Linked DNA regions of Labrenzia sp. PHM005. The protein of the gene in region 1 interacts with the protein of each later gene in a pairwise test. Links are inferred from orthologs where the notes say so. Each region holds a gene or a part of one and is shown in the gene's direction. Other genes may lie near its edges.

Region 1 (2,965 bases):
GCACCAAAACACGGGGCGGTGGGTCGCGGCATATGCCGGAAGAAGAAGTGCCGCCGGCAACATTTGAAAATCTGACACGCAAGGCCGTCGAGGCGCGAGATACGGAGACCGATGCCAATCCCCGTGCACGCTCGGCCAAGCTGCGCGCTGGGCGCCGCACAGATGCTCCAGCCCGCGAGCTGGACATTCATGCGGCCGGCGTGCCGCGCCTTGCAGCATTTCATGGGCTAGGGGGCTGATATGGTTCGAGTGCTCAACATCTTGTTCGTTGTGGCCGTCGTTATCGGTGCGGCGACCGTTTACGACCTGAAGATGGCTGCCACGAAATCGGCAGAAAAAGTTGCGGAACTGCAGCGGCAAATCGATGAAGAGCGCGATGCCATCCGGCATTTGCGGGCTGAGTGGAGCCTGCTGAACAAACCGGATCGGCTGCAGAACCTCGTTGAGCGTTACAACGATTATCTTCAGCTGGAACCGTTGGAAGTTAAGCAGATCGTGATGCCGGACGAGCTTCCGGCACGTCCGGTCATTCTGGAGCCGGTCGGCGGTGCGGACCAGATGGGCGGCTATGCCGGCTCTTCGGCGATGATCAGGTAGGGGCTTTCGGCAATGACTTTGGCACATGAACCAGCAAGCTTTCTCCAGGTCCGGCGGGCTCAACCCCGAGCGGTGCGCAGCTCTGTTTCATCGAGCGCAGTAAAATCGCGGGTCTATCTGGCGATGATCGCCTTTGCGTGTGTTTATGCCGCGATTGGCGGACGTCTGATTTATCTGGCACAAATGGATGAAGCGCCGTCCCGGGCCTGGATTTCCGCCCAGGATTCCATTGCCGCGTCCCGGCCGGACCTGATTGACCGCAACGGCGAAATTCTCGCGACCGATATCAAGACCGCGTCCCTTTATGCCGAACCGCGCCGGATCATCGATGTCGATGAGGCTGTTGAGGGTCTCACCCGCGTTCTGCCGGAACTGGACGAGGCTCTTGTCCGCCGCCGCCTGGAAAGTGGTGCCGGTTTTGTCTGGTTGAAGCGGGAAATGACGCCGGATAAGGCGGAAGAAGTACACGATCTCGGTCTACCTGGTGTCGGGTTCCTGTCTGAAAATCAGCGTTTTTACCCAGGTGGTCCGACCGCCGGCCACATCGTGGGTGCTGTGAACGTCGACAACCAGGGCCTCAGCGGAATTGAAAAATACGTCGACGATCAATGGCTCGGTGATCTGCAGTCCGTCGGATTTGCAGCAGGCCGCTCAATGGAGCCAGTGCGCTTGTCGGTCGATCTGCGGGTCCAGCATGTCGTGCGCGACGAACTCGTTAAAGCGATGGAGCGCTACAAGGCCATCGCCGCAGCTGGCATCGTCTTGGACGCCAAGACCGGCGAAGTCGTCGCCATGTCGTCATTGCCGGACTATGATCCGAACGATCGCGCAGAGGCACTGGAGCGGGATCGGCTTAACCGCGCGACCGGTGGCGTCTTCGAAATGGGATCGGTGTTCAAGGCCTTCACAACGGCGATGGCCTTAGATTCGGGGGCGGTTACCATCAATGACAGCTTCGATGCGACCCGTCCGATCCGCGCTGCGGGTCGTACGATTACCGATTTCCACGGGAAAAACCGCATCCTGTCTGTGCCGGAAATCTTCATCTATTCATCCAACATCGGCACCGCCAAAATGATGCTGGCAACGGGTGTTGCTCGCCAGAAAGAATTCCTCGGCCGGTTGCATTTGACCAAGCGCTTGCAGACAGAACTCCCGGAAAATGCTGCTCCGCTGCTGCCGCCCAAATGGAACGAACTGGCCGCGATGACCATCTCCTTCGGGCACGGTTTGTCGGTCACGCCGATGCAAACCGCCGTTGCCGCTGCGGCAATGGTGAACGGTGGATCCTTGCTGCCGCCGACCTTTATGCCGCGTACTCCAGATGAAGTTAACGCGCTGAAAAAACAGGTCATTTCTCCAGAAGTCAGCCGCATGATGCGCTATCTGTTCCGCCTGAATGTCTTGTCTGGATCCGGCCGCCGCGCCGACGTTCCTGGCTACACTGTTGGCGGGAAAACAGGGACAGCAGAGAAGATCGAAAACGGTGTTTATGTGAACAACAAGCGCCGCAATTCCTTCTTGTCAGCTTTCCCAATGGATGACCCGAGATACGTGGTTCTGGTTGTTGTGGATGAGCCAAAACCGGAACGGGAAGGCATTGGCGCTACAGCTGGTTTGAACGCCGGCCCGACCGCCGGATCCATCATTCGCCGGGCCGCTCCAATGCTTGGCGTGATGCCGCGGTTCGGTAAAGGGGATGAACCGATCGAAATTTCCTATTAAGGAGACACTTGGGAAGTTGATTGGTCCGGCGGGGTCGCAGCCGTAATCCGGTTCAAACATAAGCTTCCGACTAAGACGACGCACGAACCGGATGATCGGATGTTATGCACCTTGAGCACTTAGCCGACGGCATGGATTTGCCGGATACGGCAAAAGGCCTTTCGATTTCAGGGCTGACGGCAGACAGCCGCAAAGTTCAGCCGGGTTTCCTGTTTGCTGCCTTCAAAGGCTCCACAGTCGATGGCGTGCGCTTCGTGCCGAAAGCGGTCGAAGCCGGTGCGGTTGCGATCCTGTGTTCCAACGATGCTGCAGATACCGTGCGTGCGCAGGTTCCGGCCTCCGTGGCTGTGCTGAGTTCTGAAGAGCCACGTCTCACATTCGCGAGAATGGCGGCCAGGTATTTTGGACGCCAACCGGACACAATCGTCGCGGTCACCGGTACCGCCGGAAAGACGTCTGTTGCTCATTTTGTCCGTCAGATTTTTCAAGCCGCTGGGCATCCCTCAGCCAGCCTCGGCACGCTCGGGATCATAAAGCCGGGTGGTGAGAGTTACGGCGGTCTGACAACACCTGATCCAGTGGCACTGCAGAAAGATCTCGCGGAGCTTTCGGACGAAGGCATTCAATATGCGGCCCTGGAGGC
Region 2 (4,207 bases), 1.8 Mb from region 1 along the record:
GGTGGGCTTCACGAATTCGGATCCGGTGAAAACGGACCAACAGTGACGATCAGGTTGCACGACAAGAAGCTTTATAGATCTTTGTTTCTCAACCCGGAGCTCGCGGCAGGCGAAGCCTATATGGAGGGGACCCTCACCATGGAAGAGGGCGCCACCTGCTATGATTTCTTGTTTTTGTTTTCCATCAATCGTGCCCCGCTTGGCGCCCACCCGGTTCAAGGACTGCTGCGCAAGGGTTGGAAGGCCTTCAGGCGGCGGCAACAAGCCAACAGCGTCGACCGGGCCAAAAAGCAGGCGCGGCATCACTATGATCTATCGACTAACCTTTACCGATTGTTCCTGGATGACGGGCTGAACTACAGCTGTGCCTACTACAAAACACCTGAGGACAGCCTGGAAGAGGCACAAGACGCCAAACTGACCCACTTGGTTGCCAAATTGGATCTCAAACCCAGCATGGAGGTTTTGGAAATTGGCGGAGGCTGGGGATCGCTCGCCATCCGTATGGCCCAAGCAGGTGCCAAAGTAACGTCCCTCAATGTCTCGCCGGAGCAAGTGAAAATCGCGGAAGAACGAGTGCGTGCAGCAGGGGTCGAAGACAAGGTGACCTTCGTCCTGAAAGACTACCGCGAGTTCAAAGGCCAATTCGACAGGGTGATATCTGTCGGCATGATGGAGCATGTTGGCATCGGCCATCAGGACGAATACTTCATGAAAGTCCGGGAATGCCTGAGAGACACCGGATTTGCGGTGATCCATTCTATCGGCCGCATGACCCCTCCAGGAACAACCGGCCCCTTCTTTCGCAAATACATTTTCCCCGGCGGCTATGTACCGGCGCTGTCGGAAGTCTTTGCATCCACCGAACGGCTTGGGTTATGGGTCTGCGACGCAGAAATCTTGCGTTTGCACTACTATTATACCTGCCGGGATTGGCGCATCCGGTTTTTAGAGAAGTGGCAGGAAGCTGCGGATCTTTATGACGAACGCTTTTGCCGGATGTGGGAGTTTTATCTCTGCGCAGCCGAGTTGGGCTTCCTGCATGGATCAAACATGGTTATGCAGCTTCTTCTGTCCAAGGAACGCGATGCCGTACCGGTCATCCGGGACTTCATCGTCGACAATGAACGGGAATTGAATGGCACGGGCTGAGGCCAAGACACGCAAGGGAACGTCCGGATGGTTTTCCTGGAAAACCGTCCGCAGACGTATAATTCAGCTCGGTGTGATCTTCATCCTTTTGCCGCCGGTTCTCACCGTGATGTATTCCGTGGTCCCTCCGGTCAGCACATTGATGCTCGCTCGGTATGTGCAATTGCTTTGGGTGGACCGGCAATGGGTTTCACTTGAAGACATCTCCCCCAATCTGATCAAAGCGGTGATCGCATCTGAGGACGGCGGATTTTGTTTCAACCATGGTGTGGATTGGGGCGCGCTGAAGAACCAGGTGGAAGCCTTGAGGGACGGCGAGCGACCGCGCGGGGCCAGCACGATCACCATGCAAACAGCCAAAAACCTCTTTTTATGGAGCGGCCGGTCCTACATCCGCAAAGGCATGGAAATACCGCTCGCCTTGATGCTGGATGCGGTTCTGACCAAAAAACGCATTTTGGAAATTTATTTGAACATCGCCGAATGGGGCGAGGGCATCTTTGGCGCGGAAGCCGCCGCCCATGCCTGGTTCGGCAAACCGGCAAAGGGGCTAAGCCAGACACAAGCCGCCCGCCTTGCCACGGCCTTGCCCAATCCGCGCGGCCGCAATCCGGCAAACCCGTCTGCCGGACACCGGCGGTTATCGTCAAAAAACATCGCCAGAGTCCGCAGCGCCGGACCCATTTTTGAGTGCGTTCTGGGGAAATAACGCCAGGTGGCTGGCACTCTGCAAAAGACTGACGTATCAAAGCCAAAGAAAATTTCATCAATGGGGTGGCAAAACGTTGGCGTTGCCTGTATAACGCCGCGCATTCGAACACCTGCGTGCAGCCACGCCCCGGGCTTACCCGGTCCGGGCCGCATGGTTATGGACCACGGAGAAAAACAAAATGGCCGTTCCAAAGAGAAAAACCTCGCGCATGAAGCGCGGTTTTCGCCGTTCTTCGGACGCCCTGAAGCAGCCGACATATGTCGAAGACAAGGATTCGGGCGAACTTCGCCGTCCGCATCACGTTGATCTGAAGACTGGCATGTACCGGGGCCGTCAGATCCTGTCCGCTAAGGACGACGCCTAAGATTTTTGTGCTTTCAGGCTTCGCCTAGAAAGCATGACTTGATCTGGCAGGATCGCCGTATGGCAAAACAAGATTGAGGCTGGCCTTGTTCCGACAGGCCGGCCTTTTTCTTTTTTGGTCTGCTGCGCAATAACACTATAGTTCTGATGTGGTGGCGCAAAGTCGGTAGTGCCGGCCGAATGCGGCCGCGAGGGGTCACGTCCTCCCGCCACACAACAATTTTTACTGCCCGGCTTGGTCCGCCTTTAAAGCAACGGTCCATGTTTGGTATCAAAACCGATGGAAACCGAATATGCGCCTACTTTCCGCTTTGCCATTCACCCTTTTTGCCTTGCTCATTTACAACGGCTTTGCCTTTACCTCCGGCGCTGCTGATCCAGGTTTCTGGTCAAATCCGGTGTTTTCGATCGGAATGGCGTCGGGTACCACGTTCCAATTGCTCGCCAGCGATCTCCTGATCACGGCCGGGCTATTCTTCCTGTTCATCGAAATCCTGAAAGCCACGCGGATTGGCAAGGCCGCCGTCGTCGATCACATGCTGTCGGTGCTGGTGTTCGTCGCCTTCCTGGTGGAATTCCTGATCGTTCCACAAGCGGCCACATCCGTCTTTTTCATTTTGATGGTGATCGCGCTGATCGACGTGATCGCCGGCTTTTCCATCTCCATCACCGGCGCCCGCCGCGACGTTGCTTTTGGTCATCACGGGGAGATGCACTGAAGACCGACTAAGGATTCAAACAGCAGGCATTCCCTGCCTGAATGGGTGGGCAGGGTGTCGTTCCATAGGAACAAAAGACACAACAGTCGCCAGATTTTGATTTCAGAAGAACGCCGCAAGCAGTGCATTCATAATACCACTGGCACGCATTCTTAGGCATTGTTTCCAATCGCGAGTCCCCGCATTTGGGGCACGTGATTGTCGATTGGCAATCTGGCTTGTCCATGGAGCAGTATCACTCTGATCCAGTCCTTGAATTAATTTTCCAAGGCCGATGGGAAGATCAGATCCTACCACGTGAAGCAAACTCAAGCGCCCTCTTCATCCTCAACAATCGCGTGTTTTTGAATAAGTGGTAGCTGTGTGAGCGTAAAAATCAGGGTGATTGGCATGACGCCAAACACCTTGAAGCTGACCCAGAAATCCGTCGAAAAACTGCGCCAGACGATCTCGTTGATGGCCGCCAGCACAAAGAAGAACAGACCCCAGCGGAAGGTAAGCTTGCGCCAGCCTTCATCGGTCAGCTTGAAAGCACTGTCGAAGACATAACCCAGCAGGGATTTGCCGAACAAAAGGCCGCCCAGAAGAATAGCGCCGAACAGGCAGTTGACGATGGTCGGCTTCAGCTTGATGAAGAGCTCATCGTGCAGCCACAGGGTTAGGGCGCCAAAGACCAGGACCACCACGCCGGAGACCAGCGGCATGATCGGCAAACGTTTGGTGAGGTACAGCGAAGCGACCAGCGAAACGGTTATCGCCACCATGAAGGCCGCGGTCGCCAGAAATATCGGCTCACCGATCATTTGCAGAACCGGAAAATTTTCGGCGATCTGCTCGCCCCGGGAATTGAACAGGAAAAAGACGGCCAGTGGCCCAAGCTCCAGCGCCAGTTTTAGCAGCGGTGACAGCTCCTTGCGGGTCGGGTCGTTCGGGGCGCGTTCAAATTCCATCTAAGCTCTCCGGCATGTCGATGTCCGGACATAGGGACATGGGGGCGGCCGGGTCAAGCCTCAAGAGGTCAAGAACGCCGGAAATCAGGGTTTGCGCCCAGCGACAAGATGAATGTTCAGAAGCGCAAAACACCGGCCAGAAGCATCGCGCTCCTTAAGATCCTGCCAAAAGGCAGTTCTTTCTTTTGAGGTGATTGTGCCCGCCTCTTGGCACCGGGCGGTAATGTCCTCAAGAACACAGATCCGGCTGGCATCAGGCAGTGTTTTCAGCAAAAGCGGATGAACACTGTGATGAGTTAGAGCGGTCCGCG

What was found. The genes of interacting proteins can lie anywhere in the genome.
Region 2: the proteins of FJ695_RS12570 (region 1) and mtgA interact in binary tests that used the Escherichia coli proteins (3 or more experiments, as listed by UniProt). The link is inferred for Labrenzia sp. PHM005 from one-to-one orthologs.

The regions. Positions count from the first base shown.
Region 1 is NZ_CP041191.1:2,797,042-2,800,006, forward strand. It holds FJ695_RS12570 (penicillin-binding protein 2), read left to right. Parts: upstream 1-609; coding sequence 610-2,322; downstream 2,323-2,965. Other genes in the region: rsmH (16S rRNA (cytosine(1402)-N(4))-methyltransferase RsmH), read left to right, coding at 1-239; FJ695_RS12565 (hypothetical protein), read left to right, coding at 241-597; FJ695_RS12575 (UDP-N-acetylmuramoyl-L-alanyl-D-glutamate--2,6-diaminopimelate ligase), read left to right, coding at 2,427-2,965. UniProt on the Escherichia coli protein: Essential cell division protein that catalyzes cross-linking of the peptidoglycan cell wall at the division septum. Required for localization of FtsN.
Region 2 is NZ_CP041191.1:990,587-994,793, reverse strand. What follows is about bases 1-2,999. They hold mtgA (monofunctional biosynthetic peptidoglycan transglycosylase), read left to right. Parts: upstream 1-1,138; coding sequence 1,139-1,861; downstream 1,862-2,999. Other genes in these bases: FJ695_RS28230 (GDCCVxC domain-containing (seleno)protein), read right to left, coding at 2,954-2,999; FJ695_RS04310 (hypothetical protein), read left to right, coding at 2,521-2,946; rpmF (50S ribosomal protein L32), read left to right, coding at 2,043-2,228; FJ695_RS04325 (cyclopropane-fatty-acyl-phospholipid synthase family protein), read left to right, coding at 1-1,152. Also shown: more of FJ695_RS28230, read right to left, coding at 3,000-3,172; FJ695_RS04300 (septation protein A), read right to left, coding at 3,255-3,896; FJ695_RS04295 (methyltransferase domain-containing protein), read right to left, coding at 3,981-4,207. UniProt on the Escherichia coli protein: Peptidoglycan polymerase that catalyzes glycan chain elongation from lipid-linked precursors. May play a role in peptidoglycan assembly during cell division in collaboration with other cell division proteins.